Linked DNA regions of Niveibacterium microcysteis. The protein of the gene in region 2 interacts with the protein of the main gene of each other region in a pairwise test. Links are inferred from orthologs where the notes say so. Each region holds a gene or a part of one and is shown on either strand. Other genes may lie near its edges.

Region 1 (15,459 bases), 2.6 Mb from region 2 along the record:
CGCACCGGCGTGATGGCCCTGTGCGGCGAGAACGCGCAGCGCATCCGCTGCTTCCTCTCGGGCAGCGGCGAATCCCTGCGCACGCCGCCACCCGGCGCGAAGATGACGGCATCGGTAGAGGATGCGCTGGCAGGCCACACCAGCCCCACATGGGATCCGCTTTTCAGCCAGGACGAGCAAGGTCGGCCGGTCACGCTGGTGTATGGCCCGATCGGGCCGGTGGGCATGGGTATGGGCATCGCCGGCAACGGCCTCGCGATGCTGATCACGATGGATGCCGACGAGTTCTATGAACCGGTGCGCCACCAGTGGCACCGGATCCTGCCCGTCGTGCTGGGCATTGTCCTCGTCGCGGGCTGGGCGCTCCGCCGCATCGTTCAACCGCTGATCCGTGCGCTGCGGGACAAGGAAGCACGCTTCCGCGAGCTGACCGAGTTGTCGTCCGACTGCTACTGGCAGATGGATGCAGAACTGCGTTTCAGCGAAATCGTTGGCAAGGATCTCGCAGCGTCCGGCATCGATACGACGCGCTGGCTCGGCCGCGTGGTGTCCGCGCTCCCCCTGCATGCCGACGAAGCCACGCACGCCCACGCGATCGAAGCGGCCATGCAGCGCCGCGAGGTGTTCTCCGAGGAAGTACTGCGGCTCACCGCGGACGATTTGCAGCTGCGCTACCTGGTACTGTCCGGCGCGCCGCAGTACGACGCCCGCGGGCGCTTCCTTGGCTATCGCGGCGTGGGCCGGAACATTACGCGCCAACGGCAGGCGGAGGAACGCCTGCGCCACGCACAGAAAGACCTGCTGCGGGCCGAGCGCCTAGCCTCGCTCGGCAGCCTGGTCGCCGGTGTGGCGCATGAACTCAATACGCCGATCGGCAACTGCGTGACGGCCGCGAGTGCATTGAACGAGGAAATCGAGCGATTCGACGCAGCAGTGGCCGAGGGGAAGATCCGCCGCGTCGACCTGAGCGACTTCACGGCCTACGTGCGCGAGGCGGTGCATCTGCTGCGGCGCGGCCTCGATCGCGCGGCCGGCACGATCCGCAAGTTCAAGGAGGTGGCTGTCGATCAATCGAGCGACCGTCGCCTGGTATTCGATCTGAACAACAAGCTCGGCGACATCGTCGGCCTGCTCAGCCCGACGCTCGCGCGCCGCGGCGTAACGCTCGATGCGCGTGTGCCCGAAGGCCTCGTGATGGACAGTTTCCCGGGCGCGATCGCACAGGTGGTCGACAACCTGGTGCTCAACGCGCTGACCCACGCCTTCGAAGGCCGCGAACGCGGCGAAATTCATCTGATCGTGTCGCCGCTTGCTGACGACGGCCTGCAGCTGAGCGTGAGCGACAACGGCGTGGGCATGAGCGCCGCCGTGATGGACCGCATCTTCGAGCCCTTCTTCACCACCCGCCTCGGCACGGGCGGCAGCGGCCTGGGTCTCTACATCGTGCGCAATATCGTGCAGGAGGTGCTGGCGGGCACCATCGACGTCGCCAGCACGCCCGGCAGCGGCACCACCTTCACGCTCGAATTCCCGCGCGTGACGCCGGAGACCAGCGCCGCCCCCCCGGAGGCACTGCGCTGAGTCTTTCGTGACGCGCGGCCCTATCGGCCGCCCACGATTTGGGGTTCAATGCGCGCAGCATTGCCGTGCGGCCCACCGGCCCACGACCGGCAATGCCCGTCGCTCCCTAGAACCCGCACAGCGCCCGCGCGCCGTGCTTACTGGCAGAGGCTTTGACGCAAGCATGCAAACGAGTTTTTCAGACTGGGTTTCCGGCGCCGACGAACTGAGCGCGAATTCTGCGCAGCGCCAGTTGCTCGCCATCCGCACTTCCGCCCGCAGCCGCTCGCACGCCGGGCTGCGCCTGCAGCGCCAGGGGCGCGCGTGGCTGGCAACGCTGATCGCGCTGTCGCTCGGCCTGATCCTGATCCCGCTGCTGCAGAACGCCGGCGTGCGGCTTGCACTGGCGCCCAACGTGCTGAATCTGTTGCAGATCTTCCTCGGCGTTTCGGTGCTGGTTTGCGTGGTGCTGGTCGCTTCGGCCAACCATGCGCTGCGCGCCCGCGTGCTGCTCGAGTGTGGCGATCGCCTGCGCGAGCTGGCGCGCGAATTCGAGAAGGTGTGCGAAGACGTCGGCCCCGGCGCGATTTCGTCGCATATCCTCGATGAATTCCGGCTGCGCCATGCCGACACTCTGCGCAACCTGGAAACCCCGTCGCGCAACGATCAGCGCCTCGCGCTGCTGGACATGCCGGGCGAACACCGCCTCGGCCGCGGCGAGCGGATGCGGCTCGCGCTGCGCGCACAGCTCACGAATGTCTCCGGCCTCGCACTGCCACTCGTCATCGTGGCGCTCGAAGCCGTGTTCGTTGCCCATGCGCTGGGCTTGCCACAGTTGGGTGGCGACCCGCTGGTGGCCAGCAGCGTCTCGGCTGGCGACGCCGAACCCTCGCTGCGGATCAGCCGCTAAACCCTAACCCCACATGCCGCGCAGCTTCGCGGCGATATCGACCACCGCTTGCGGCGGCGGCGTAACAGCCCCCGCCGCATTGCTTCCGGCCACTGGCCACACGGCCTGCTCGAAGTGCTCCAGCACCGAAGTCGGGATGAAGCGGGTGCGCTGGGCATACACATGACGGTCGCCGCCGCCGCTCTGCTGCGTCACGTAGAAGCGCTGTGGCGTGAGCAGATGCAGCGCGTCCTTCGCGCGCGTCATCGCCACGTAGAGCAGGCGGCGTTCCTCTTCGATCTCTGCGCTGCTGCCGGTCGCTAGGTCTGACGGAATGCAGCCGTCCACTGTGTTGAGCAGGTAGACCGACTCCCACTCCTGCCCCTTCGCCGAATGGATCGTCGACAGGATCAGGTAATCCTCGTCAAGCAGCGGTACGCCGGATTCGTCGCTGGTCGCGTCCGGCGGATCGAGCGTCAGTTCGGTCAGGAAGCGTTCGCGATTCGGGTAGCTCGCGGCGATGCGCTCCATCTGCAGCAGATCGGCCTCGCGGATCGCAGCGTCCTCGTACTTGCGCTCCAGGTGCGGCGCATACCAGCGGCGCACACGTTCGAGATCGGCCGGCCAGGCGGCGCGCAAGCGCAGGTCGCCCAGCAGCGCGGGGAGTGCCGCCCAGGCCTCGCCCGCCGACGAGGGTGGCGCGAAATCCGCCAGCGCCGCCACCGGGTCGTTCGCCGCCTCAACCAGATCGACGATGCGTGCCGCGCTCTTCGGGCCGATGCCCGGCATCAGTTGTACGGCGCGAAAGCCCGCGACGCGGTCGCGCGGGTTCTCGGCCCAGCGCAGCACCGCCAGCATGTCCTTCACATGCGCCGCTTCGAGGAACTTGAGGCCGCCGAACTTCACGAACGGGATGTTGCGGCGCGTGAGTTCGATCTCGAGCGGCGCACTGTGATGCGCGGCGCGGAACAGCACCGCCTGCTTCTTCAACGCCACGCCTTCTTCGCGACGCGCCAGCACCTGGGCGGCCACGTAGCGCGCCTGGTCCGCCTCGTCGCGCACGGTGACCAGCTGCGGACGCTGGCTTGCGCTGCGCTCGCTCCACAGGTTCTTCGTGAAGCGCTCGGCGGCGAGCCCGATCACCGCGTTCGACGCAGCAAGGATCGGCTGTGTCGAGCGGTAGTTACGCTCCAGCGTCACCACCGTCGCTGGCTGCGCAAACTCGCCGGGGAAGTCGAGGATGTTGCGCACCGTTGCGCCACGGAAGGCGTAGATGGACTGCGCATCGTCCCCGACCACCGTAAGGCCACGACCATCCGGTTTGAGCGCGCGCAGGATCGAGGCCTGCAGCCGGTTGGTGTCCTGATACTCATCCACCAGCACATGCGCGAAGCGCTGGCCAAGCTCGGCAGCGAGCGTTGGCTCCGCCGCCATGTGCGCCCAGTAGAGCAGCAGATCGTCGTAGTCGAGCACGTCCTGCCGCTGCTTGGCAGCGACGTAAGCGCCAAACAGCTTCTTCAGATCGTCTTCCCACATCGCACACCAGGGGAAGGCATCGCGCAGCACATCGGCCAGCGGAGCCCCGGTATTCACCACGCGGGAGTAGATCGCGAGGCAGGTCTGCTTGGTCGGGAAGCGCTTTTCCTTCGCCGACAGGCCCTGCTCGTGCCGCACCAGATTCATCAGATCGCCGGAGTCTTCGCGATCATGAATCGTGAAGGCGGGCCCGAGGCCGATCCTTTCCGCGTATTCGCGCAACAGGCGCGCGCCAATGCCGTGAAACGTGCCTGCCCAGCTCAAGGCCGCGCGCGCCAGCGCCGGGTCATCGCTGGCGCTACCGAGAATGCGCTCGACGCGGCGCGTCATCTCCACTGCCGCCCGCCGCGAGAAGGTGAGCAGCAGGATGCTGGCCGGGTCTGCCCCACCCAGCACCAGGTGCGCCACGCGGTGGGCCAGCGTGTTGGTCTTGCCCGAGCCGGCGCCGGCGATTACCAGCAGCGGCGCGGCGTCGGCGTACTCGACGGCCGCCTTCTGCTCGGGGTTGAGGCGCGCGGCAAACGTGGCAGGGGCTTGGGCAAGGGCTGACATGGGATGACCCGAAGGCAAAAGGTGTATGAATATACACCCTCAAAACCATCGCACCAGCCCATCGCGGCGGGCGGCAGCGCCACGCGAACGCAGCGCGCCGACGAAGCGACGACGCATCAATCGCCCGGCAAGGTAGGCCTGCGTTGTCCATACTTTGTCCACCAGTCACACAAGGTGGAGGGGGCGATGCACATCATGCCGTTTGAAAACGTGACGCACGACGACGCCCGTGCGTCGCTCGACGCCGATCTGCGGCACGCCGTGCCCGGCGTTCGCAAGGCGGGCTACGACCACAGCAGCGACCCGCGGATCCACTTGAGTGCGCTCGCCGAACGCTGGCTCGCCGAGTCGCGTGACCCGAACGCCAATCTGCTCGCCGACACGTTTCCACATGTCGCGAACCAGCTCGCGCTGATCTGGCGCGAACCGTTCACCGCGCTGGACTACCTCGACAGCCTGATCACCGATACCCGCTGCGGCCGCCAGGGTTTCCCGGAGCCGGCACTGCGCGCGCTGCTGAAACTGCATGACCGCTGCACCGCGGCGCTACCGCCGCGCAACCCCTTCCTGCCGAACGATCCGTGGATACGGGGCAGCGACTCGGGCGAACGCCGGCACTGACACCGGCCTGCGCTTGGGGAAGGTCGGAAGAGGTTAGCGAGACGGATGCAGCGCAAGGCGCAGCGACCAAGACATATCAAATGGATAGGCGCGGGAGCGAGCACGCCACAACGCCGCGATGCGCCGTCGCAGCCACTTATTCAGACCTTCGTCAGCGGATCGCGTGCCGCCACTCGTCTTCGAACGTCCGCACGAGGTTCTGGCTGTTCAGGTGATTCGGTTCCGCCGCAACGCGATCCATATCGCGCGAGAAGTTGAACATCGCGGCCAGCGTGCCCCCGTCGAGAAAACGCGTTGGCACCGGCAGCGTGGCGGGCGGCTCGTAAGGCACACGGCCGGCGAGGATGTAGCCCCACTCACCGAAGGAAGGCACCAGTGCATGGTAGGGCGCGGTCTGAAAGCCCGCCTCCTCCAGCGTCGCGACCACCGTCCAGTAGGCCTTGCGTGCGTAGAACGGGCTGGTCGCCTGGATCACCGCGCGCCCCTCGGGCACCACGTGGCGCGCGAGCAGCCGGTAGAACGCTGTGGTGTAGAGCTTGCCGACGGCGAAGTTGGACGGGTCGGGAAAATCCACCACGACGAAATCGAAACGCTCGCGTGAATCCTCCAGCCAGCGCCCGGCGTCGGTGTTGATGACCTGCACCTTGGGCGAATGGAAGGCGTTACCGTTGAGCGCCCGAAGCGCCGGGGCATCGCGGAACAGCGAAGTCATGCCCGGGTCGAGATCCACCAGCGTGACATGTTCGATCTGCGGGTACTTGAGGATCTCACGCACGGCAAGGCCGTCGCCGCCGCCCAGCACCAGCACGCGGCGCGCCCACGGCAAGCTCGCGAGGCCCGGATGCACCAGTGCCTCGTGGTAGCGGTACTCGTCCGCCGACGAGAACTGCAGGTTGTTGTTCAGAAACAGGCGCAGATCGTCCTTCCAGCGCGTCAGCACGATGCGCTGGTACGGCGTGGTGCGGGTGTAGAGGATCGGATCCTGGTACATCTGCTGTTCGGCCCAGCCGGTAAAGCGCCCGGCGAAGCCGAAGCCAGCCGCGATCACCGCCAGCGTCACCGCGCACTGCACCACGACCAGCCGAGCCTGCGGCAACTGCGCGCGGAAGACCGCTACGGCCCACAGCGCGACCGCCGCGTTGAGTAGACCGAACAGGAGTCCAGTGCGTACCAGCCCGAGGTGCGGTGCGAGCAACAGCGGAAACGCGATCGACACCGCGAGCGCGCCCAGGTAGTCCACCGTCAGCACCTGAGACACCAGATCGCGTAAGGACAGCTCGCGCCGCAGGATGCGCATCACCAGCGGAATCTCCAGCCCCACCAGAACGCCGACCGCCAGCACCGCGCAGTAGAGCATCACGCGAAAGGGTGCTGCCTCCAGCGCGAAGATGCCGAACAAGGCTGCGGGCGTGAAACCACCGACGAGCCCCACCAGCAGTTCGAGCTGGATGAAGCGCAGCACCAGATTGCGCTCGACGTACTTCGACAGCCAGGAACCCACGCCCATCGCGAACAGATAGGTGCCGATCACGGTGGAGAACTGCGTCACCGAATCGCCCAGCAGGTAGGAGGACAGCGCCCCGGCGACCAACTCGTAGGCCAATCCGCAGGACGCGACAATGAAGACGGAAACGAGCAGCGCGTGACGCTGTGTGCGAAGTGAGCTCATCTGAATGCGCGACGCAGCCAATCAAGCTGGCGCCCGCCAAGGGGGTCTATGACGTGGTGTGGCACTTCCGCCGCGCGAGGCGGCGGAAGCGAGGCGGTGCTCGCGACTAACCGTGAATCGCCGCGGCCACGATGATCGCAATGCCAAGGCACATCGCGGCGACGATGATCGCAAGCGGCAGGTTGCGCTCCTTCACGATCTCGCGCCACAGGTCGTAGGGCGTGATCTTGTCGACGATGATGAAGGACACCCAGAACACCACCACGCCGAGGATCGAATAGACGATGGAGCCGAGCAGCGGCCGCGCGTTGAAGAACAGTTCCATGATTGGGGCTCCTGCTTACTTGTGATAGAGGCGCCCGCCGCTGGAGCGGGCGCTCGAAGAGGTACCGCGCTCGTCGAACAGGCCATAGCCGCGCGAATCCATCCAGCCGAGCAGCGAAATCGCGAGCAGTGCGGTGACCGAGAAGAGCTTGATCATCAGTCGTCGTCCTCCGAACTGCTGGTCATCGGATGGTCACTCTCGCTCCAGCGCGCCACCTCGAAGCTGTAGCTACGCACGAAGGCAAACAAGGGAAAACACAGCAGCAGCAACCAGCAACTGGCGAGGTTGGAGAACGGCGGCGGCGCCACCCGCAGCGTGACCTGATCGGTCAACAACTGCGACGCATCGGCCGGCAACTCGCCGCGCACCACGAGGTGGTACTCACCCGCCGGCACTTGATAGAACACCGCGCTACCGCTCTGCCCGCCCTCTGACCACGAGCCGTCCGAATCGTAGCCAGAGTAGTACGAGATCTCGTTGGCCGCAGCGAAGTGCTCGCCCGAGCCACGATTCACCAACTCGACCTCTACCCCCGCCCAGGTGTTCGACACCGGCGCGAAGTGATCCACCTCGACACGCCGCTGGTCCGACGGAATCCGGAAGGGCTCTGAGGTCAGCGAGGTTTCCTGGCCCGGCTGCAGTTCGAGTCTCGTCTGATGAAACACCGCCGACGACCCGCCCGTGAACACGCCGTGCACAATCCACGCCACCAGCGCGAACACCAGGAACAAGCCCAGCACCGGCCAGCGCGTCACAGCATGCGGGTTGGGCTGACAGGCATTCACACCCGAGGCGCGCATCAAGGGGCGCTTGAGCGCAAACGCCGCGGTGACTTCGTCTGGCGACAGGTAGCGGCCCGCGGACCAGGTCCATTCGTTGTCGGTCTGCTCGCAGGACAGTACGTTGGGCGGTGCAATGAAGTCGCGCACCTGCACCTTGTCACCCAGTCGCACCCGCCAGGTGAACTCGCCCAACACCGAAATCACCTCGGCGCGGTAATCGGCAAAGTGGCGGTAGCGCGAGCCACCAAGCGTGTATTCCGGTCGATCGCCGCCCACGTTTTGCACCGGCAGCTTGTCGATCTGGCGCACGAAGTTCCAGTGACCACGCTCAGAGACAAGCCAGGCGAATCCACCCTTGCCGTCGTACAGCAGGTACTCGTCCCAGGTGCCGACCTCATGCGGCACGCCTTTGCGCATGAAGCCGATGGCTTCCCACTCGACGCCGTCGAGCTTGCCCTTGCTGCCCAGCGCGAGCGGCGGCACCACGCGCGAGCTGGAACGCGCAGCGTCGCGCACCTTGGCGACCTTGCCATCCACATCCGACAAGGCACCGCAACTGGTGCACGCCACCGCCAGCACGCTCTGATCATGCAGCGACCACGGCGCACCGCAGGACGGGCAGGCAATCGCTTCAGCCTTCCGTGCCGGCGTCGCCACCAGCGCCTCGCTGGCGCGGTCGCGCGTATTCGCGAGCTTGAGCGCAGCGCGGTCCACCGAGGCGCCGACATACACGGTGGCCGGGTCGGACGAATAGTCGATCGTCGCAAACGCATCATCCGGCCCGCGCAGATCGATCACCGGCGCGATGTAGCCGGCCCCGACAACGAAGGGCAGCTCGCCCTCGCCGGAAAGGCAGACAGCCTCCTCCTTGTTGCTGACCTCGAACACCTTGCCGGCGATCTGCACCCGCGCGCCAGGGCGGATCGCCTCAAACGGCGGGAATTCCGGTCGCGAAGGATGCGGCAGTGTGACCGTCCACTGCCCGCCTGATTCCGACATCCAGCCGAACCTGCCGTCGTCGAACAGGATGTGCCATTCGTTCCAGAAGCCGGCGTCGTAGCGCAACTGCAGCCGGCCCACCACGCCGAAGCCGGTACCGCCCCAACGCCCCTGCGTGCCGATCTGGACCGGGCTGTCGTCCGGCAACAGCTCGGCCATGCGGCCAAGATTCTTCAGCGTGTCGCCATCGCGTGCGAGCGTCGCACGGCAGTACGCGCACACCGCCAGCGCCGAGGCGGCGGACTGGAAGCGCACAGCGGCGCCGCAGGAGGGGCAAATTACGTTGACGGGCATGCGTGCAGGTCAGCGAGCTTGCCGGCAGCGCGTGCATGCACGGCAAGCATCCACGTCACACGGCGCTCAGGAGAGCTTGCCGAGCAGTTCGGCCTTCTTCGCCGCAAACTCTTCGGCGGTAAGGATGCCCTTCTCCATCAGGCCATGGAGCTTTTCCAGCAAGGCCACGACATCCTCCGCCGACTGAGCCGGTGCCGCCGCGGGTGCAGCGGCCGGCGCCGCACCCTGCGTAGCTTGCGTGAAGGCGCCCGCCATTGCCTGCCCCATCGCAATGCCGGCACCAAGGCCCGCACCCGCGCCAGCGATACCGCCTTCATTGCCCGCGGCAATCGGGATCGCGTTGGCGGTCTGGTACTGGGTGAACTTGTTGAGGTCACCCACCATGTTCATGCCGATGCGCTGGTCGAGCACCTTCTGCAGCTCTTCCGGCAGCGACACGCTCTCGACCACGAAGTTGTCGAGCGCCAGGCCGAACTTCGCGAAGGCCGGCTCCATGCGCGCCTTGAGTTGCGCGCCGAACTCCGACAGGTTGGCCGCCATGTCGAGGAAGGCCACGCCGGACTCGCCGAAGAGCTCGCTCATGCACGACACCATCGTGCCGCGCAGTTGGCCGTCGAGGTCGTCCACCGTGTAGTGCTCGCGGGTGCCGCTGACTTCGGTGTGGAACAGCTTCGGATCGACGATGCGATAGCCATAAAGGCCAAAGGCACGCAGGCGAACGATGCCGAAGTCCTTGTCGCGGATGGTCACCGGCTGCGGCGTGCCCCACTTGCGATCGAGCTTGAGCCGCGTACTGAAGAAGTAGACGTCGCTCTTGAACGGCGACTGGAACAGCTTGTCCCAGTTCTGCAGGTTCGTCAGGATCGGCAGCGTCTGCGTCTTGAGCGTGTAGAGGCCCGGCGCGAAGAGATCCGCGACGCGGCCTTCGTTCACGAACAACGCGGCTTGCGACTCGCGCACCGTGAGCTGGGCGCCGTACTGGATCTCCATGTCCTGCATCGGATAGCGCGACACCAGTACGCTGTCGTCGTCTTCCGTCCAGTGGATGACGTCGATGAACTGTTTCTTGATGAAATCCATCAGAGCCATGGCAGGGATCTCCTGAGGGTAGAGCGGGGATGCTACTGCGCCGCGGGCTTGCGAACCAGATCCCGGCCGTTCAGGCCGTGTCGCGCGCCACGCAGAGCAAGCCTTCGAGCACCAGATTCGGGAAGTCGATACGCGGCGGCGCGATCAGCGGCGCCAGCGCTGCAGCAGATCCGCCGGACAACACCACCGGCGTGTGGGCCGGCATCTCCTGGCGAAAACGCTCCACCGCGCCCGACTGCGCATAGCGGATACCGGTTTCGATCGCGTCGTGGGTGTTCTTCGGAAACGCCACGCAATCGCCCTCGGCGAGCGGCAGCGCCGCCGTGCCACCGGCCAGCGCGCGCAGCATCAAGCCATGTCCCGGCAGGATCAGCCCACCGAGGAAGTTGCCGCCAGCGTCGATCGCATCCACCGTCGTCGCGGTACCGGCGCTCACCACCACGCACGCGCCGCGCACCCGATGCCAGGCACCGATTGCGGCTGCCCAGCGATCCGGCCCGAGCCGCGTCGGCTCCGCATAACGGTTGGTCACACCGCAGCGCGACAGACTCGCAGCCAGCCATTCGGCGCGCCCAGCGGTATCGCCCAGCTGTTCCAGGATCAGCGAACGGATCGCATCGGAGGCCACATGCGCGATCAGCACCCGCTCGGGCACACCGAAACGCATGAAATCGCAGGTCGCCAGTGCGTCATGGGCAACATCCTCACGGCACAGCCAACGGCTGCCATCGTGAAAACCCCATTTGACGCGGGTATTGCCAGCATCGATCAGCAGGTACATCAGCCGCGCCTCCGCAGCGACACATCGCCGCCCAGCACGCGCACCAGCAGGCCATCGCGCTCCAGCATCAAGGCGCCCTCTGCATCAACGCCGCGGCACAGGCCTTCCGCCTCGCCGCTGTCGTCGACCAAGCGCACCGGCTGATCCTGCAACGCATGGCGCGCCTGCCAGGCATCGCGCAGGACCGCGAACCCCTGGCGCTCGAACAGGTCGAGCGTGGTGGCCAGCGACGCCAGCACGGCAGCCAGCGCAACCACCGGATCGGTCGACACGGCGCTCGACTCGGAAAGCCCGGCGACCGGCTGATCCAGCACATCGCCGGGCGCCGGTGGCGCCAGATTGAGGCCGATTCCGATCACCGCCGCCGTACGCGCACCGCTTTGGTGCAGCTCAATCAGGATGCCCCCCAACTTGCGTCCGTCGAGCCAGATATCGTTCGGCCACTTCAGTGCAATACCACGCGCGCCAAGGCCTTCGAGGGCCTGTGCAACGGCCAGGCCGGCGGCAAGGCTGAGCCCGGAGAGGCGCGTGCCAGGCTGAAATCGCCACAGCAGGGAGAAAGTGAGGCTGGCCTCGGGTCGCGCTACCCATGCGCGGCCACGACGACCGCGACCAGCGGTCTGCTCGAGCGCCCACAGCACGGCGCCCGAGGGCGCACCGGCTGCCGCGCGGTCGAGAAGCAGGCTGCTTGTGGAGGGGCAGGTTTCGAGCAGATCGGCGTCGAAACGGGCGGCGACGGGGCCGAGCTGCGCCTTGAGGCGGGCCAGCTCCTGATCGGTGCGATCTGACACTGCGCGTGATCCAGCTTGGAAAACGCGCAGTGTAACGGCTGCACCGTTCCAGAGCAGCCCGCGCGGGGCGGTGTTGCGTCAACACTGCAGCACTTCGCGCCACGGCTTGCGCGGCGCGAGGTGCCGGTGTTGTTACTCGGCGTCCATGCCGAGTTCCTGGATCTTGCGTGTGATCGTGTTGCGACCGATGCCCAACAACTGGGCAGCCTCGACGCGGCGCCCGCCGGTGGCGTTGAGCGCGCGGCGGATCAGGTTGCGTTCGAACTCGCGCGTAAGCATGTCGAACACCTCGCCTGGCTTGGTCGCAAGCAAGCGGTCAGCCTCCACCGACAAAGCGTCGAGCCAGGACTCCGAGGCCACACGCGCGGGTTGCTCGCGCACCTCGCTCGGCAGGTCGCCCACGTCCACCGTCTGGCCCGGGGCCATCACCGTGAGCCAGTGGCACAGGTTCTCCAGCTGGCGCACGTTGCCGGCGAATTCCAGCGTCTGCAGATACTTGAGCGCCTGCTCCGAAAGCCGCTTGGTCTCAACCCCCAGTTCATGCGCCGAGCGCGACAGGAAGTGGCGCGCCAGCAGGGGCACGTCTTCCTTGCGTTCGCGCAGCGGCGGCAGGCGCAGGCGGATCACGTTGAGGCGGTGGAACAAGTCCTCGCGGAACAAGCCGTCGCGAACCCGCTGCTCAAGGTTCTGGTGAGTCGCCGCAATCACGCGGACGTTGGCGCGAATCGGCTGGTGACCGCCGACCCGATAGAAATGGTTGTCAGAGAGCACACGCAGCAGCCGTGTCTGCAACTCCGGCGGCATGTCGCCAATTTCGTCGAGGAACAGCGTGCCGCCTTCGGCTTGCTCGAAGCGACCACGACGTTGCGCAGTGGCGCCGGTAAAGGCACCCCGCTCGTGGCCGAACAGTTCGGATTCGAGCAGATCCTTCGGGATCGCTGCCGTGTTGATGGCGATGAAGGGTTGATCCTTGCGCGGGCTATGACGATGCAATGCGCGGGCAACGAGCTCCTTACCGGACCCCGACTCACCGTTGATCATCACCGTGGCATGCGACTGCGAGAGGCGGCCGATGGCACGGAAGACCTCTTGCATCGCGGGCGCCTGGCCAAGGATTTCCGGCACGGTCGTACTTTCCTCGGCGGCCGGACCGCGGTGACGGCTCTCTTCGATCGCACGGCGCACCAGCTCGACAGCCTGATCGACGTCGAAGGGCTTCGGCAGGTATTCGAAGGCGCCGCCCTGGAAGGCGGACACTGCGCTATCGAGGTCCGAGTAGGCGGTCATGATGATCACCGGCAGGCTCGGATAACGCGCCTTGACCTTCTCCAGCAACACGAGGCCCGACTCCCCCGGCATGCGGATGTCGCTCATCATCACCTGCGGCGGCGCGGCGCCGGCGTCAAGCTCGGTGAGCGCTTCGCTGGCCGAGCCAAAGCTGCGATGGGGAATGTTCTCGCGGGTGAGTGCCTTTTCGAGGACCCAGCGGATGGAGCGGTCGTCGTCAACAATCCAGATCGGATTCATGGTGTGCACTTCTGTAAGGGGTAAGGACTGCGGACCCGCCTCGGACCCGCACGCCTTAGCACTCACTCTTCGCTGCGAATCGGCAGCACGATGGTGAAACAGGTCCGGCCAGGCTGGCTCTCGACGTCGATCATGCCCTGGTGCTGCTCAACGAAGCTCTGCGCGATCGAAAGGCCGAGGCCGCTGCCGCTGTCGCGGCCTGACACCAGGGGGTAGAAGATCCGGTCGCGGATCGATTCGGGAATGCCGGGGCCGCTATCGATCACCCGCAGTTCCAGCGCGAGCTTGTGGCGCTTCTTCGCGAGCGTGACCTGGCGCAGCGCACGGGTGCGCAGCACCACTTCGCCCTCACCCTGCATCGCCTGCGCCGCATTGCGCGCAATGTTCAGGACCACCTGAATCAACTGTTCGCGATCGCCGGTCAGCTCCGGCAGGCTGGTGTCATAGTCGCGCCGCACGACGACGCCCGGAAACTCCGCACGCACAAGGCGCAGCACGCGCTCAAGTACGTCGTGAATGTTCACCGGGCCAGGCTGCATCGCACGATGTGCGTTGAGCAAGCGCTGCATCAGATCCTGCAGGCGATCCGCCTCGGCGATGATGACTTCCGTGTATTCCTTGAGCTGCGCGTCGTTGAGTTCGCGTGCCAGCAATTGCGCCGAGCCGCGAATGCCGCCAAGCGGATTCTTGATCTCGTGCGCGAGGTTGCGAATGAGTTCGCGGTTTGCCTGTTGCTGCTCGATCAAACGCTCTTCGCGCGCGACTTTCAGTTGCGCATCGATCGGGCGGAATTCCATCAGCAGACGCGCGCCGAAAACGTCGACCGGCGTCGCGGTGCAATCCACATGCAGGGTGTCGCGCCCGGCGCGCGCCAGCACGAGGTTCTGCCCGGTGTAGCTCCAGTTGTTGGCCAGCGCGTTGTCGAGTGCAGCGTCGAGCCCCGGGGGCTCGCCCAGCAGCGCGGTGAGCGGGCGGCCGACCGACTGGCGTGCGCTGACCTCAAACAGGTTTTCCGCCGCAGGGTTGATGTAACGAACGACACGCCCATCATCGACCAGCACAACAGCCGATGCGAGCAGATCGAGCCCAGCGATCCGGGCGTCGGTATGCGCCGGCGGCGTGGGGTCAGAAGACAGGGTTGCGCGAGTCATGCGGAGCAATGCGAGCAAGAAGCGCGCCAACCGGATTTCTTCGTTGCCGAAGCGAAGGCTTGCAGCGAAGCGCGCCTGCGAAACAACATTGTCGCGTCACGCCCAAGCACCACGCGGCGCAAGCAATGAGCGCGCGACCGACTACATCAACGCAGCTTGGCGATTTCCGCCCGGATCGCTTCGATATTGCGTTCATGCAACTCGACCTGATCCTGGAATGGCTTCAGACGCTCCTGAACCTTGGCGAAGTTCTTCTCGGCGCCGCTGCGCGCGCCTTCCTGCTCGGCAAGTTCCTTCTTCGCGGACTCGAGCGCCCGCTCTTCCGTAGCCAGTTCCGTTTCGAGGATCTTGCGTCGGTCGCCATCGCGACTGCGCTGCGTTGACGCATCAACCTTCGGGAACTCCGCCGGCGATGCCGATGCGGCAGGCTTTTTGGCCGACGGACCGGGCACGGACGACACGTTCTGATCGCGCGACAACAGCGTGCAGCCCTTCTCGCCAATCTTGGTGTTCGTGTAGGTGATCTTGCCCGACACCGGATCGACACACTTGAAGATGTCGGCATGGGCCGGCAGCGAAGAGAGAAGCGCCGCAACAGCGGCCAGACAGCGAATCGTGGACATGCAGACGTCACGCGGGTGGACGGGTCGTCGAGTGTAGGCGCCGACGCGCCGGCTGCCAAGCGCCGACACGATTCGATGCACTTTCACGCTGGCGCCGGACAAAAAAAAGGACGGGCAAGCCCGTCCTCTCTGTGCTTCGGATCGACGAATCGATCAGAGGCTGTAGTACATGTCGAATTCGACCGGGTGCGTGGTCATGCGGATCTTCGTCACGTCTTCCATCTTCAGCGCGATGTAAGCATCGATGAAGTCGTTCGAGAACACGCCACC
Region 2 (15,220 bases):
AATAACCAATGCGCTCAAGCGCATTCATCCATGAGAACCCGAAGAACAAGCTTGTTCCTGCAGCCCAGAGCGCCAGAAGCACCAGCGTGCCGCCAGTGAAACCCAGGTAGTTCGTGACGATCCGGCCGAGTTCGATGCCCAACACGCCACCCGGTTCGCCCGGCAGCGCCCAGGTGTGGGCGTAGAAGCGGACAGCCTCGATGGCTGCGCTTGCCAGCAGTACGACGATAAATCCGGCAACAACAAGGAAGGTCGAGCGTTTGCTGCCCGCAAGCTCCTGCCGCCAACGGCGCAAACCCGCGACGATGCCCCATACGAGCAGCGCAACCCACCACCAGGCTGAAACGCCAAACACCGAGAGCAGGAGGTCGGAGAACCACGCGCCGAATCGACCGCCCGGATTCAGCACCTTGTCGACCCTGACGGCATGGGACCAGCCCGGGTCGGACTTCTGATAGCCATACAGGATCAGGGCCAGGTAGAAGCCCAGCACGCCGAACAAGAGCCAGCGCGCCTCGCGCACCAAGCCCGCCATACGCTCAGGCAGGGGTTGGGACGGGGCGCGCATCGAACCGGAAAACAGCATCTGAAACCGCTACGGGAGTTTTAGGATTGTGCGCAGCGCCAGCCACGGCGCCGGGAGACCTTACAGGTCGTCAATGCTGTCGCAGAGCACGATGCCGTCGTCGGTTTCCTTGATCAGCCCTTGCACCTGCAGGTCCTTCATCACGCGGCTGACCATCTCGCGCGAGGCGCCGATCATCTTTGCGATGTCCTGCTTCGAGATCTTGCGCTTCACCACGCGGCCGCTGCCATCCTCGGCCGCCATGTCGAGCAGCAAACGCGCAACGCGGCCATAGACGTCCATCAGCGCAAGGCTCTCGATCTTGCGATCAGCCACGCGCAGACGGCGCGCCAGGTTACGCATCAGATGCAGCGCAACTTCGAAGTTCTCTTGCAGGATGCGGCGGAAGTCGGTCTTGGAAATCGTGACGAGATCGGCCGGCGTGACCGCAACAACAGTCGCCGAACGCGGCTCTTCGTCCACGACGCCCATCTCGCCGAACAACTCGCCCTGGCCGATCATGGTGAGGATCACTTCGCGGCCATCCTCGTCGCTGACGAGAACTTTCAGGCTGCCGGTGAGTACAAAGTACACGTAATCGGTTCGGTCGCCCGCGCTCACCACGCTGGAGCCGCGCGGCGCGCGGCGCATGATCGCGCAGCGGGCAATCGGCTGCAGCTTTTCGTCGGACAAACCCTGAAAGATCGGAAACGTCTTCAGGGCGGTGACAGAAACGGGAGTGCTTGTGCTCATGACGTTCTCCGGATCGCGAAGCTTGCGCGTGTAGCGTCTCTGCCGCGCGGGGCACACGGCAGCAGCGTTTAGCCCGCGGATTATGGCACAAGGAATATGCCAACCGGACCACGGGGCCGAGAGTCACCCGCTCGGCTATAATTTTTCGCTATCGGACAGGGAGATAACGCAATGAGCACGACCACTCGCCACACCAGCCTGATCATCCTGGGCTCGGGCCCGGCTGGCTATACCGCCGCCGTTTATGCCGCGCGCGCCAACCTCAAGCCGGTGCTGATCACCGGCCTCGCCCAAGGCGGGCAGCTGATGACCACGACGGACGTCGACAACTGGCCGGCGGATGCCGATGGCGTGATGGGCCCCGACCTGATGGCGCGCTTCGAGAAGCACGCTGCGCGTTTCAACACCGAAATGATCTTCGATCACATCCACACGGCGAAGCTTGACGCACGGCCGTTCACGCTGATCGGCGATTCCGGCACCTACACCTGCGATGCGCTGATCATCGCCACCGGCGCGACCGCCAAGTATCTGGGCCTACCGTCTGAAGAGGCCTTCGCCGGCCGCGGCGTTTCCGCCTGCGCGACCTGCGACGGTTTCTTCTATCGCAACCAGGAAGTCGCCGTCGTTGGTGGCGGCAACACCGCGGTTGAGGAAGCGCTTTACCTCGCCAACATCGCCAGCAAGGTGACCTTGGTTCACCGGCGCGACAAGTTCCGCGCCGAGGCAATCATGATCGACAAGCTGTACGAAAAGGTGGCCGCAGGCAAGATCGTGCTGGAGACGGATGCGACGCTGGATGAAGTCCTCGGCGACAAGACCGGCGTCACTGGCATGCGCGTGAAGAACGTGAAGACGGGCGAAACGAAGGACATCGCTCTCAAGGGCGTGTTCATCGCGATCGGCCACAAGCCCAACACCGACATCTTCAAAGGCCAGCTGGAGATGGATGACACCGGCTACCTGATCACCGAAGGCGGCCGCAACGGCAACGCCACGCAAACGTCCGTGAAGGGCGTATTTGCGGCCGGCGATGTGCAGGATCATGTCTATCGCCAGGCCGTCACCAGCGCCGGCACCGGCTGCATGGCGGCATTGGACGCCGAACGCTACCTCGACAGCCTCGGCAAGGCCTGATCGACCTCACGTTCAGCCCGGCCGCGACAGGCATAGCCCATGAGCAAGCGCAACGCACCGCCCGCGCCGCAGCACTTTGATGCGCTGCGGGCGCTGCGCAACAAGTTGCCAGCCGCGACACCGCGCCCGACGGAATCCCCGCGCGCGTTGCGCGAGGCCGCGCGCGACACGGAAGAGATCGACTTCGCTGCGGCAATGCGGGGCACCCAACCCTTGCCCGCGGCAAACATGGCCGAATTGTCGCGCCCAAAGCCGGCCCCTTTGCCACGCCCGAAGGTGGCGGAAGTCGAAACGTCGGCAGAACCGACGCCCAACACGCCGCGTGACGAGTTCGCCTCGTTCCATGACGCGATGCACGACGTCGTCGCGCTGCGAAAGGACGGCCGCGTTGATCCGGACAAGATGGGGCGGCGCGCGCCAAACCCGCATCCAGCGCATGAAGCCAGTGCCGACACGATGGGCGCGTGGCTCGATCGCGCCGAAAACCCGCACGACCCGGCCGCGCTGTTCCGCCACGCAGTGGGCCCAGCAGCGCCGCTGCGCGAATCCGGCCGGCTTCACCTGACGCCACCCGCGCCCGCACCGCAACCTCGGCAGCGCGAGGCGGACGAACAACAGGTGCTGACCGATAGCATCGTGGCGCCGATGAGCTTTGAGGATCGCCTGGATATTGGCGACGAAGCAGCCTTCCTGCGCCCCGGCATCCCGCGCAGGGTCCTTACAGACTTACGCCGCGGCCGCTGGGTGGTACAGGCCGAGCTGGATCTTCACGGCATGGATCGCGACGAGGCGAGGCTGTCGCTAGCCCAGTTTCTTGCCCTGCGACTGACGCGGGGCGAGCGATGCGTGCGGGTGATTCACGGCAAGGGGCTGGGCTCGCCAGGGCGCATTGGCGTGCTCAAGCAGCTCTCGCGCAACTGGCTTGCACAGCGCGAAGAGATACTCGCCTTCTGCCAAGCAAAGCCGCATGACGGCGGCGATGGGGCTCTGCTGGTTCTGTTGCGCGCCCCGCGCACTCCAACCTGACAGCCAGAGCAACGCAGAAGGGCAGCAACAAAAAGGCCGCCCAAGGGCGGCCTTTCCGGCGCTGACTCAGCGAGCAGCTTAGATAGCGGCTTCGTCGGTCTCGCCGGTACGAATCCGCACAATCTGTTCCACCGGCGTCACGAAGATCTTGCCGTCGCCGATCTTGCCGGTGCGCGCGGCCTTGATGATGCCTTCGATCGCCTGGTCGACCGTGCTGTCGGCCACCACGACCTCGATCTTGATCTTCGGCAGGAAGTCGACCACGTACTCAGCGCCGCGATACAGCTCAGTATGGCCCTTCTGACGGCCAAAACCCTTCACTTCAGTCACGGTCAGGCCGGTAATCCCAACTTCGGACAGCGCTTCCCGCACTTCATCGAGCTTGAACGGTTTGATGATCGCTTCGATTTTTTTCATCTGCTTACTCCTCCGAGATTGTGTTCAAAACTCGTCCTGGTACCGCGCCGTGATTGGGTAACGCCAATCCTTGCCGAAACCGCGCCGGGTGACGCGTATCCCGACTGGCGACTGGCGCCGTTTGTACTCATTCCGCTTGAGCATCCCCACCACACGGCGAACATCCGTCTCAGCGTAGCCAGCGTCGATGATCTCACGCGGGCTCTCGTCGCGCTCCATGTAGGCCTCGATGATCGCGTCGAGCACCTCGTATTCGGGCAGTGTGTCCTGGTCGGTCTGGTCAGGCTTGAGTTCGGCCGACGGCGGGCGGGTGATGATGTTGTCGGGGATCAGCTCACCGTCTCGGTTACGCCAGCGCGCCAGACGATAAACAAAGGTCTTGAAGATATCCTTGATGACCGCAAAACCACCGGCCATATCGCCGTACAGCGTAGCGTAACCCACCGCCATCTCGGATTTGTTGCCGGTCGTCAGCACCAGAGAGCCGGTCTTGTTCGACAGCGCCATCAGCAACATGCCGCGGATGCGCGCCTGAAGGTTCTCTTCTGTGGTGTCGGCCTTGAGCCCGGCAAACATCGGCGACAGGATCTGATCGAAGGTCGCCATCGCGGGCGCAATCGCGATCTCGTCGTAACGCACACCCAAACGCTGCACCAGCAGGCGGGAGTCGTCGAGGCTCATCTGTGCGGTATAGGGCGACGGCATCATCACCGCGCGCACCCGGTCTGCCCCCAGCGCGTCGACTGCAACACACAAGGTCAGTGCTGAATCGATGCCGCCCGATAGCCCCAACAGAACGCCCGGAAAGCCGTTCTTGCCAATGTAGTCCCGCACGCCCATGACCAGTGCCGACCAGACGTCCTCCTCGATCGTGCGCGGCGCGGTGACGCGGTCGCTGACGAGGTCACTGTCGCAATACGAGACGAAATCAAGGCTCTCTTCGAACGAGGGCCCCTGATAGCGCAAGCCGCCGTTGCGTGCGAGCGCAAACGACGCGCCATCGAACACAAGCTCGTCCTGGCCACCCACAAGGTTGCAGTAGACGACCGGGATACCGGTATCACCCACACGATCACGCAACACCTCATGGCGGACCTGGAGCTTGTCCATGTGATACGGCGACGCGTTGATCGCAACCAGCAACTCGGCGCCCGCAGCCCGCGACGCTTCCGCAGCACCGGCTTCCCATACATCGGCGCAGATGTTCAGGCCGATACGCACGCCCCGATGCTCAAACACACAAGCGTCGGTGCCGGCATCGAAATACCGCTCTTCATCGAAGACTTCGTAGTTCGGAAGGCGCAGCTTGCGGTAGGTCGCGAGCACGCGACCTCCAGATAGCACAGATGCGGCGTTGAAGCGGCGATCTCCTTCCTGCAGGGGATGACCGACGACGATCGCGAGATCATCGCTCTCCATGGCCAGCGAAGCCATTGCACGGTCGCAGCTGCGATAGAAGTCGGGACGAAGCAGCAGATCCTCCGGCGGGTAGCCACACAGGCTCAGCTCCGGGGTAACAAGTACATGCGCACCGGCCTTTCGCGCACGGCGGGCGGCCTGGCGGATCTTTTCGAGGTTTCCGTCGATATCGCCGACAACACAGTTGAGTTGCGCGACTGCGATCTTGAGGGGGTCTTGTGCCATAGGGCGAACTATACCGTGAGCGGCACGGGCTGCCGCGCAAAAGCAAACGAGGATTGCAGTCGCCCGCAATCCTCGTTGCCAAACCGAAACGGCTGCGTCACGACAGACGCAAAGCGCTTAGTTCGATTGCGAGAGGTAGATACTCCACAGCCCAGCCAGGGTCGCAGCACCATCGGTGCCAGTCACCGTCTTCATGACCTGGATCGCCTTTGCGCGTTTGCCGGCAACGTAGTAGGCATAGCCGAGGCGCAGCTTGGCATCCTCCGGGCGCTTCAGGCCGCCCTTCTTGATGCCAGCCTCCATCATCTCCAGCCCCTTGTCAGCCTGGCCATGAAGAACATAGTTGTAGCCCAGGTTCACCTGAGCATTGCCATCCTTGGCGGCAACGGCCTGCGCGTCTTGGGTGCCAAGTGCCTGCTTGTCCTCGGCCAGTTGCTTGTTGGTCATGTCGCCGAGGCGGCGATGACGATCGGCATCGCTCCCCTGCCCCATGATCTTCGCTGCCATGCCCTCGTCGTAGGCCTTCTTGGCTTCGATCGGGTAGCCCTGCTGAAGCGCCAGCGCAACGGCATCCTCGTACTCAGCGGAGGTACGCAGCGTGCCGGTCGCGCGCAGCAAGCGCGACAGATCCAGCGCGAGACGATCGCTCATGCCGGGCTGCTGCTTGACCGCGTAGATGACTGACTGCCAATACTCCTTCTTCGGGTAGTTGGAGAGCAGCCGCTCAACCGTCTTGCTGTACGACGTCTGGTCGTTCAGCTTCAGGTAGGCTTGAGCGAGCATCTGCAGCTGCTCTTCGCTTGGCTTCTTCTGGCCCTGCAACTCGGCGCTCAGCGCCTTGGCCGTGCCAGCGAAGTCACCGGAGAGGTAGAGCGACTGCACGTAAATCGTGCGCATCGTCGCGTCGGTGCCGCCGTCCTTCAGGTAGCGGCCAGAGATCGCGGCGGCTTTCGCATAGTCGCGCCCACTGTAGTACTGCCCTGCAGCGGCACTCAGAAGCGTCGTGCGCTCGGCAGCCGGAGCCCCCGGAAGTGCAGCAGCGGACTCGAAGGCGCGCGCAGCCGCCATGGCGTCACCCGCGCTGGCGTATGCCTGTGCTTTGACACGTTCGGTGAGATAGATCTCGTACGGGGTACGGTCCTTTACCGCTTCGGCATCTCGCACCTTGGCGAGCGCCTCTTTCGTTTTCTTTGCCTTGATCAGGTCAAGTGCAGCCTGGATCGGCTTGCCGACTTCCGAGCGCACGGCGGTCGCCTTAGCACCCTCCTCCGCCATCGAGACGGTTGGCATCGCGGCACCAACAAGCCCGACAAGCATTGCAGCAGCCAGATATCCCTTGATCATTCGTGTCCCTGCCGTATTACGCAAAAAGTAAGGGCGCGATGGGACTGCTCCCACCGCGCCACACGGTACTTACATGAACTGCTCAGCACCCACGAGGCCGATCTTCTTGACCCCGATACGCTGTGCCGATGCCATCACCATCGCCACCTTGTCGTATTTCACGAGCTTGTGGGGGCGAAGATGCACTTCCGGCTGCACCGGCATCGCTGCGATCTGCTCCAGCTTCTGCTCGAGGGCTGCGCGGTCAGGGACTACTTCGCCATTGAGCAGGATGGTGCCGTCGAAATCGACATCGATCCGGTAGATCACCGGCGGCTCCGCCGCGGTGGGCGGCGGTGCGTTGACCGGCATGTTCAGCTTGGTCGCATGCGTCTGGATCGGGATCGTGATGATCAACATGATCAGCAACACCAACATCACGTCGATCAGCGGCGTGGTGTTGACGTCGACGATCACATCCGGATCACCCGAACCACCGCCAGTACCAACATTCATTCCCATGTCGTTCTCCTATCCGTTCAGCGAACGACATCGCCAGCTGGCGGCTCGGTGATGAAGCCAACCTTGACGATACCCGCGCGCTGACAGGCAACGACCACCTTACCGACGAACTCATAGCGCGCGCCAGCATCGCCGCGGATATGCACTTCCGGCTGAGGGTCCATCACCGCCACGGTCTTGAGCTTCTCGACCAGCGCGTTGTTGTCAGGCACCGACTGCATGTTCCAGAACGTCTCGCCATCCTTGTTGACCGAGATGACGATGTTTTCCGGCTTGGTCTGCGTCGGCAGGTTCTTTTCTTGCGGCAGCTCGAGCTGGATCGACTGCGTGACAACCGGAATCGTGATCAGGAAGATGATCAGCAAAACCAGCATCACGTCCACGAGCGGAGTCGTGTTGATCGCCGATACGACCTCGTCTTCGTCGCCGCCCGACGAAGGGACGGACATGCCCATTTCTTAGCCCTTCTTGCCGCCGAGCAGCACCATGTGCAGCTCGCCGCTGAACTGACGGACGTAGTCGGAAGCTGCCTTGTTGCGGCGAACCAGCCAGTTGTAACCAAGCACCGCCGGAACGGCCACAGCCAGACCGATCGCCGTCATGATCAGCGCCTCACCGACCGGGCCGGCAACCTTGTCGATCGAAGCCTGACCGGCAACACCGATCGCAGTCAGCGCATGCAGGATGCCCCACACAGTACCGAACAGACCAACGAACGGTGCAGTCGAACCCACGGTCGCGAGGAAGGCCAGACCACCTTGCAGACGGCCGTGAATCGTGTCGTTCGCGCGCTGCAGCGACATGGCGATCCAGGAGTTCAGATCAACCGAGGCGGTCAGCGAATTGCCGTGATGGTGAGCAGCCTTGTTGCCCTCTTCGGCGATGTAACGGAAGGCGCTGTCTTCATTCAGCTCCTTGATGCCCGCCTCAACCGACGGAGCGCCCCAGAACTTTTCCTGGGCTTCCTTGGCCTGCTTGAAGATCTTGCCTTGTTCGATCAGCTTGACGACAGCGATGTACCACGTGCCCATCGACATGATGACGAGGATCACCAGGGTGCCGCGGGCGACGAGGTCACCCTGTGCCCACAGAGCGCCAAGGCCATAGGGGTTCTCAACCGAGATCTTCTCGCCTTGGGCGAGTGCTTCGGTCGCGAAGAACATCAGGGAAAACAGCGCGGCACCAAGGGCAGCGGACGCGCGGCGAGTGATCTTGTGAATGCTCATTTGTATTAGTTCCAATCGTTGATGATCTGTTCAAGAGGGACCGAGCGCCTGCGCTACTCAAGGGTCCATTCAAAATCGATGACTACCCACGCCTGTACGGCTTGGCCGTTTTCGATGGCCGGTTTGTACACACACTTCTTGAAAGCGTTGAGCGCAGCTTGGTCGAGCCGGCGATAGCCGCTCGAATTCTCGACACGACCTTCCAGCGGCTTGCCGGTGACGTCCAGCAGGAAGGCCAGACGGGTCGTGCCGTGCTCACCGGCATCAGCGGCGCCACGCGGATACACGGGCGTCTCGCAACTCACAAACGAAGCGGTATGGCGAACGTTCGACTGCTTGACCACCGGCGCCGGCGCAGCAACCGGAACCGGCTCGGTCGGCTTCGTCTGGGTCACAGTCGAAATCGTCGCGTCGGACGGTGCCGTAGCGGTCGTCACGCGCACCTCAGGCGGCGGGATAAAGGCCGGCGGTGGCGGAGCGAGCTTGGGCGGTGGAGGGGGCGGCGGCTTATCCTCGGGCGGCTTGACCTCTTCGATGATCTTCGTTTCGAGCGGCGCCTTCACGACCTCGACGACCTTGCGAGCAAGGCCTGATACGAGTGCGTAAAAGAGAATCGCGTGAAACAAGACCACGACGACGAGACCAACCGTCCTGCGGCCTGCAGCAGCGGGTTGGGCGTAACTCATGAACAAACCTCGGAAGAAAGCAAAGATCGACTAGCGGCTGAATCCCTGACGGCCAGCCGGCCACGGCCGCGCACGCGCTCGGCAGAGGTGACGGCTAAAGTGAATTCAAGCTTGGCGACTTGCATTTATCGTGTTGGATCCTGAATGGCGTATGCCGGCTCACTACCGCCCTTGTGGGGCAATCGTTCGCAGCACCCACCGAAGTGTCGCTTGAACATGGATCTGATGACGGGTTGAAAGACTGGGCAGCACCAAACAGCAGAGACACCCGGAACCAGAATCAGCGTGTCGGTCGATGATTACGTCACGCGAGGCTCTAGTTTTGCGCCCACGCCGACCGAAGACTTACTTCTGCGCGACGGGCGCGTACGAAAAAACGGCGGGTGCCGTTTGGGGCTGATAGCCGACAAACCGTCTCGACAAAAAGAAGAGAGCCCTTTCGGGCTCTCTTCTGACCCTCTGGCGCGATTACTTGAACTTGTAACCGGCTTGCAGGTAGTAGGTACGGCCGCGCGGATCAGCAACTTGCGGGTTGTAACCCACAGCTTGACCCAGACCAGCATTCAGGGAGAACGGCGGGTTGGCATCGAAGATGTTCAGAATGCCGCCCGTGACGTCCAGCCCCTTGACCGGCGTGCGGTAAGTCGTCTGCCAGTCGAAGGTCACGTACTCCTTGACCTTGTAAGTTGCCTTGGTGAGACCGCCACCGTCAACGAAGACATCACCCGTCGATTCGCCATCACGCGATTCGTAGTAACCATGCTTGTAATTCATGGTCAGACGGTGATCCCAATCGGCCATCGACAGCGTGTTCGCCCACTGGAACTGGTGACGCAAGGCCACTTGCCGCAGGACGTTGCTGTAGATCCCGACCATCTGGTAGTACTCGCCGCCGATCGTAGTCTGCTGCTTGTCGGTCAACATCCACGTGCCCTTGAAGCTGGAGAGAATGCGGCCGAACGAGTAGCGCGACCCAAGGGTGATGTCGTAATCGACCCCTTGTGCCTTACGCTCGCCAAGGTTCTTCAACGGCGTATACCACGCGAGGATCGGCTTGCCGGTCTGCGGATCGACGTACAAATCCGAACGTATTGACCCGTTTGACCAAGCCCCCTCGTAATCGGCAGCAACCTCTTCCTCTGAGATGGTGCCAAACGTGTTCTTGATCGACACGTTCCAGTAATCCGCACCGACACTCGACCAGCTCGTCGGCTCAAAGCGAATGCCGAACGAGAACTGCTTCGACTCTTCCGGCTTCAGCTCGCTGGAACCACCCGTGTACAGCGGGTATTGCGTGCCGGGCGGCTTGCAATACACCGCGCGGGCGTCCTTATAAGGGCAATCGTACGGATTCGCCGTAACGCCATACAGTTGGGTGATGTTCTGCGTTTGAGCAGGACGCGGCGCGCGGAAACCCGTATTGAAGCTTGTACGGAACAATAGGTTGTTCAACGCCTGCCAGCGAGCACCTACTTTGTAGTTGGTCGTACCGCCAACATCGGAGTAGTTGTCGTAGCGCAGCGCACCGCTAACCTCCAGGTTCTTCACAACCGGTGCAATCAGCTCACCAAACAGGCCATAGGAATCACGCGACACATCGAACGGCACGTCTGTGGCGAAGTCAGGGAATTGACCTCCGCGATCGGTGCCCTGAGCAAGACCGCTCGGCTCGTACTTGTCCGCTTCTCGCTTCCAATCAAGGCCGGCGCCGAGCATCAGGCCGCCCGCCGGCAACTGTGCGATTTCCTTGGAGCCACGCAACTCAACCGCGTCAAGAACGGCAGTGCCCTTCTTCCAAACGCCTTGAGCCAGAGCCGATTGGAGAGCCGCCTTGTTCGACCCCGGAGGACCAAAGGGGTTCAGCACACCCGACGTGATCAGCGCATTCAGATCATCGTTGTACAGGTAGCCAGACAGCAGCTCCTCTTGCCACTTGTTCTCCGAGTGCGTATAGGCAGCCGAATAGTCCCATCCAGCGATAACACCCTTCGAACCGCCAGAGAAGTGGATGGCCTCTGTCGTGCCCTTCGTACGACGAGGACCGGCATCGGAAATCCGCCACGGAGCCACCGCGTCAACAATGTCGTAACCGGCCGGTACCGTCCGCAGATAAGGCTGAATGTAGGTATTCCAAATTGAATCGCCCACCGTCAGCGGTACCTCACCCGGAGGAGGTGCGATATTCGAAATCATCGTGTGCTTCGAATAAAGCGCGTCTGCGAACAGGGTGTGATTCTCATTGATCTTGAACTGGAACGAGCCGGTAAAGGCGTCCTGCTTCTGCTCCGGGTAGATCTCGAGGTCGTACGGGTAAATATATCGGCACGACGAACCACTCAGGACGTGCTTCGCCGGACATGGACTCCCGGCCTTCACGGCCGGATTGAAGCTCTGAGTAATGTATTGGTCATCCGGCGCCGCACTCGGGTTATACCAAGTAATCGTGGCGTTTGCGGGGTTGCCGCGCGACGAACTCGGGCGCAGGCGGTAGATCCCGCCATCGGTGCCGGTGAATTTGTAATAGCCCTGGCTCGGCGGAACAGCGAACTTCTTGCGGTCGGCAGCGGCCAACGGATCGTTCTCGGTGTGCGCATAGGTCAGAACACATTGAAGCGATCTTGCTCGAGGTCGCCGAAGCCACCACTGACGCTGATACGCTTCTCTTCTGCGCCACCAGCTTCCGGCGCGTTGTACGAGACCGACGCGTCAAGACCTTGGTAGTTCGATTTCAGGATGAAGTTCACCACCCCAGCGACAGCATCCGTACCGTAGATGGCGGATGCACCGTCGGTCAGCACTTCGACGCGCTCAACCGCTGCGATCGGGATCGTATTCAGGTTGACGCCCGAGCTGCCGCCAATGAAGGTCTGGCCAGCGTAGGTCGCGAGGCGCTTGCCGTTGAGCAGCACCAGCGTGCGGCTGTCGCCCAGGTTGTGCACCGACGCGCTCGAGTAACCGACGCTGCCCGCGCCAACGTTAGACGCCGCGTTCGAGAAACCCTGCATCGCCGGCAGGTTCTGGATCAGTTCCGCAACGTTCGTGGCGCCAGTCTTCTTGATCTCAGCAGCAGAGATCGACTGAACCGGCAGCGCGCCTTCCGACGCAATCCGCTTGATCGCCGAGCCAGTGACCTGGATCTTCTGAACTTGCTCTTCCGCAATCGCCGGCTGCAAAAGCATGCCGAACGCGACGGTCGTGCCGAACGCCTGGAGCAGAGCCCGGTAGCCGGGTCTCAGTGCAAGTGCCATAGGTGCCTCTCCTTGTATTTTCTCAATCAATCTCGTCGGGGTCTCCAACGAGGAAGCTCAGTGGTGAGCGAGCTTATCCCGCAACACCTGAACGGACCGCCTGTCCCTCACAAGGCACTTTTTGTAACTATTGTTATGCCACCCTCTCTCGAGGGCGTCGCATTGTCGCGGCGCGGAAATTGGGGTGTCAATCAACCACCAAGCCCCACTGCAACAGCTACAAACGAGTGTTTTTGCCCCTTCCGGCGGCCCTGACAGCGACGATGTAACTCACTGCCGAAGCAGTCTCAGCAAGACTTGTGCCATGCAAATTCGGACGAAACACAAGGTATTGCGAGTGTTTACGAGATATTTCCGCACCAGATTGGTGCGGCGCACCACAACGAACACCCAGCCCCGCCAAGCGTTACATCGGACCCCTAACACGACTTTGATGTCGGATCTGTGACGCTTTCCCGGCAAAACATGTCGCCGATTCGAAAATCGAACTCGACACAGACTTGCAGGTTCTGAAAAACCTCGATTAGAATGCAGGGCTTCGCTGCTGTAGCTCAGTCGGTAGAGCAACTGATTCGTAATCAGTAGGTCACCAGTTCGATTCCGGTCAGCAGCACCAGACAATGCCAAAGGGGCCCGTTCGCGGGCCCCTTTGTCGTTCACGCCTCCAGCCGCTTTGTATCGCCCCTTCGGCGCGTGACACAAACCCGACAAACTGAAGTTCGGGGTGGCGCCTAGAATCAATCATCCCCAACCGCTCGCGCCAAACTGGCCGCCCTGGAGTCAGACAATCATGTTTCAAATGATTCGGCGCCCTTCTCGCCGTTGGGCGCTCGGTGGCATTGCGCTCGCCTTGGCCACGATCGGCGCGGTTTACGCGATCAGCGCGCGCAAAGATGTCCAGGCCAAGCCCGTCGACGCCCAAGCCAAGCCAACGCTGATGGAGCTTGCGCCGACGGACGTTCTGCTCGCCCAGCAAGTCGCGGTACAGCCAATCGTCTTGCTCGCCGGCACACTGAACCCGCTCACCCAGATTCATCTGCACGCCCCATTTGACGGCCGCGTGGCCGAGGTCAGCGCGCGCCCGGGCGACAAGGTTGTCGCCGGCCAGGTGCTCGCGCGTTTCGATGAGACCGACCTGCGTGCCCGCCATGCGGAACGTGCGGCCGCAGTAGCCAGCGCAGAGGAGCAGATGCGCGTCGCCGAACGCAACCGTGTATCCGGCCGCGCCCTGCTCGACCAGAACTTCATTTCGAAAAACGCGTTCGACAACACCCTCGGGGGCTATGCGGAACGCCAAGCGGCGCTCGATGCGCAAAAGGCGCAGCTCGCGATCGTTCAGCGCGCGTTGAAAGACGCCAAGGTGGTAGCCCCATTTGCCGGAACGGTTTCTTACCGGCAAGTTGAGCCGGGCCAATGGGTGGAGCCAAACCGAAAGCTCTTCTCGTTGGTCGACCTGCGCAAACTCGAAGTCGAGGCTGCAATCCCGAGTCAGCACATTGCGAGCCTGATGCCGGGCCAAAAGGTTCGCCTGCGCGCAGAGGGGTTTGGTGATGAGGTATTCGAGGGCAAGCTGACGCGGATCAACCCGACCACTCAGCCGGGCACGCGCAGCGTGCTGGCCTATGTCGCGGTGGACAACCCGGGGGAGCGCCTGCGCGCGGGGTTGTACGTCACCGGCGAGATCGAAACAGGTAAAGCGGACCCGCAGATCCGGTTGCCCGCCACGGCCATTCAGGCGTCCAAGACCGGGCGCGGCGTGTGGATCGTTGCCGACAACAAACTCAAGTGGCAGCCGGTTGAATACCAACAGCTTCGTGTTGATCTGGTGCGCATCACCAAAGGCCTGAGCGGCGGCGAGCAGGTCGTCGCAATGCCGCTGAAAGGCGCCGCCGAAAACGTCGCTGTCCGGCTCAAGCCCGCGGCCTGATCGAGCAGGAGCGCACGCCATGTGGCTGACACGGATCTCGGTCAAGAACCCCGTCTTTGCGGCGATGCTGATGCTCTGCCTCGCAGTGCTCGGCCTCTTTTCTTACAAACGCCTCACGGTCGAGGCAATGCCGGACGTCACGTTCCCGTCCGTCGCGATCACCACACCCTACCCCGGTGCCACGCCCGAGGTGGTCGAGACGGAGGTCTCGCGCAAGATCGAAGAAGCGATGAACACGCTGGCGGGCGTCAAGCGCGTGACATCCCGCTCCTATCAGGACTACTCGCTGGTGTTTGTCGAGTTCGAGCTTGATGTGAACGCCGACAAGGCGGTCGCCGATGTGCGGGACAAGCTCAGCCAGGTTCGCCCCTCGCTCAAGGATGAGGTCAAGCAATCGACGATCGGCACCTGGGGCGAGGAAGATCGGCCGATCATGTCGCTCAGCTTCACGTCTGATCGCCACACGCCGCGCGAGCTGACGGAGCGGGCCGACAAGCTGGTGCTCAAGCGTCTGCAAACGGTCAAGGGCGTCGGCCGAGCCGATCTCGCCGGCCGCATTGCGCGCGAAATCCAGATCCAGCTCGATCCGTTCCGTATGCGGGCACTGCATATCGGCGTCGAGCAGATCAGCGAGGCGCTGCGCCGCGAGAACCAGATGCTGCCGGCCGGCGCCCTGAAGAACGCACGGCAGGAGATGCAGGTTCAGGTGCAAGGCCGCCTGCGCGACCCCATGGCGTTTGCCGACA

The links.
Region 1: the proteins of JY500_RS06280 (region 2) and glnL interact in binary tests that used the Escherichia coli proteins (3 or more experiments, as listed by UniProt). The link is inferred for Niveibacterium microcysteis from one-to-one orthologs.

Annotation. Positions count from the first base shown.
Region 1 is NZ_CP071060.1:3,900,438-3,915,896, forward strand. What follows is about bases 12,523-15,459. They hold glnL (nitrogen regulation protein NR(II)), read right to left. Parts: upstream 14,567-15,459; coding sequence 13,478-14,566; downstream 12,523-13,477. Other genes in these bases: ntrC (nitrogen regulation protein NR(I)), read right to left, coding at 12,523-13,415; JY500_RS17765 (DUF4124 domain-containing protein), read right to left, coding at 14,713-15,189; glnA (type I glutamate--ammonia ligase), read right to left, coding at 15,343-15,459. In the rest of the region: JY500_RS17700 (sensor histidine kinase), read left to right, coding at 1-1,581; JY500_RS17705 (SLATT domain-containing protein), read left to right, coding at 1,745-2,470; JY500_RS17710 (ATP-dependent helicase), read right to left, coding at 2,474-4,537; JY500_RS17715 (hypothetical protein), read left to right, coding at 4,724-5,158; JY500_RS17720 (polyamine aminopropyltransferase), read right to left, coding at 5,310-6,827; JY500_RS17725 (DUF350 domain-containing protein), read right to left, coding at 6,934-7,152; JY500_RS17730 (hypothetical protein), read right to left, coding at 7,168-7,308; JY500_RS17735 (DUF4178 domain-containing protein), read right to left, coding at 7,308-9,227; JY500_RS17740 (SPFH domain-containing protein), read right to left, coding at 9,294-10,316; JY500_RS17745 (type III pantothenate kinase), read right to left, coding at 10,387-11,097; JY500_RS17750 (biotin--[acetyl-CoA-carboxylase] ligase), read right to left, coding at 11,097-11,888; more of ntrC, read right to left, coding at 12,021-12,522.
Region 2 is NZ_CP071060.1:1,342,317-1,357,536, reverse strand. What follows is about bases 2,230-4,927. They hold JY500_RS06280 (P-II family nitrogen regulator), read right to left. Parts: upstream 3,899-4,927; coding sequence 3,560-3,898; downstream 2,230-3,559. Other genes in these bases: JY500_RS06275 (NAD+ synthase), read right to left, coding at 3,923-4,927; JY500_RS06285 (Smr/MutS family protein), read left to right, coding at 2,495-3,481; trxB (thioredoxin-disulfide reductase), read left to right, coding at 2,230-2,455. Also shown: JY500_RS06300 (DNA translocase FtsK), read right to left, coding at 1-586; JY500_RS06295 (Crp/Fnr family transcriptional regulator), read right to left, coding at 647-1,318; more of trxB, read left to right, coding at 1,490-2,229; more of JY500_RS06275, read right to left, coding at 4,928-5,542; JY500_RS06270 (hypothetical protein), read right to left, coding at 5,660-6,886; JY500_RS06265 (ExbD/TolR family protein), read right to left, coding at 6,956-7,387; JY500_RS06260 (ExbD/TolR family protein), read right to left, coding at 7,405-7,836; JY500_RS06255 (MotA/TolQ/ExbB proton channel family protein), read right to left, coding at 7,846-8,613; JY500_RS06250 (energy transducer TonB), read right to left, coding at 8,667-9,299; JY500_RS06245 (TonB-dependent receptor domain-containing protein), read right to left, coding at 9,768-11,870; JY500_RS06240 (TonB-dependent receptor plug domain-containing protein), read right to left, coding at 11,897-12,547; JY500_RS06230 (efflux RND transporter periplasmic adaptor subunit), read left to right, coding at 13,338-14,474; JY500_RS06225 (efflux RND transporter permease subunit), read left to right, coding at 14,494-15,220. UniProt on the Escherichia coli protein: P-II indirectly controls the transcription of the glutamine synthetase gene (glnA). P-II prevents NR-II-catalyzed conversion of NR-I to NR-I-phosphate, the transcriptional activator of GlnA. When P-II is uridylylated to P-II-UMP, these events are reversed.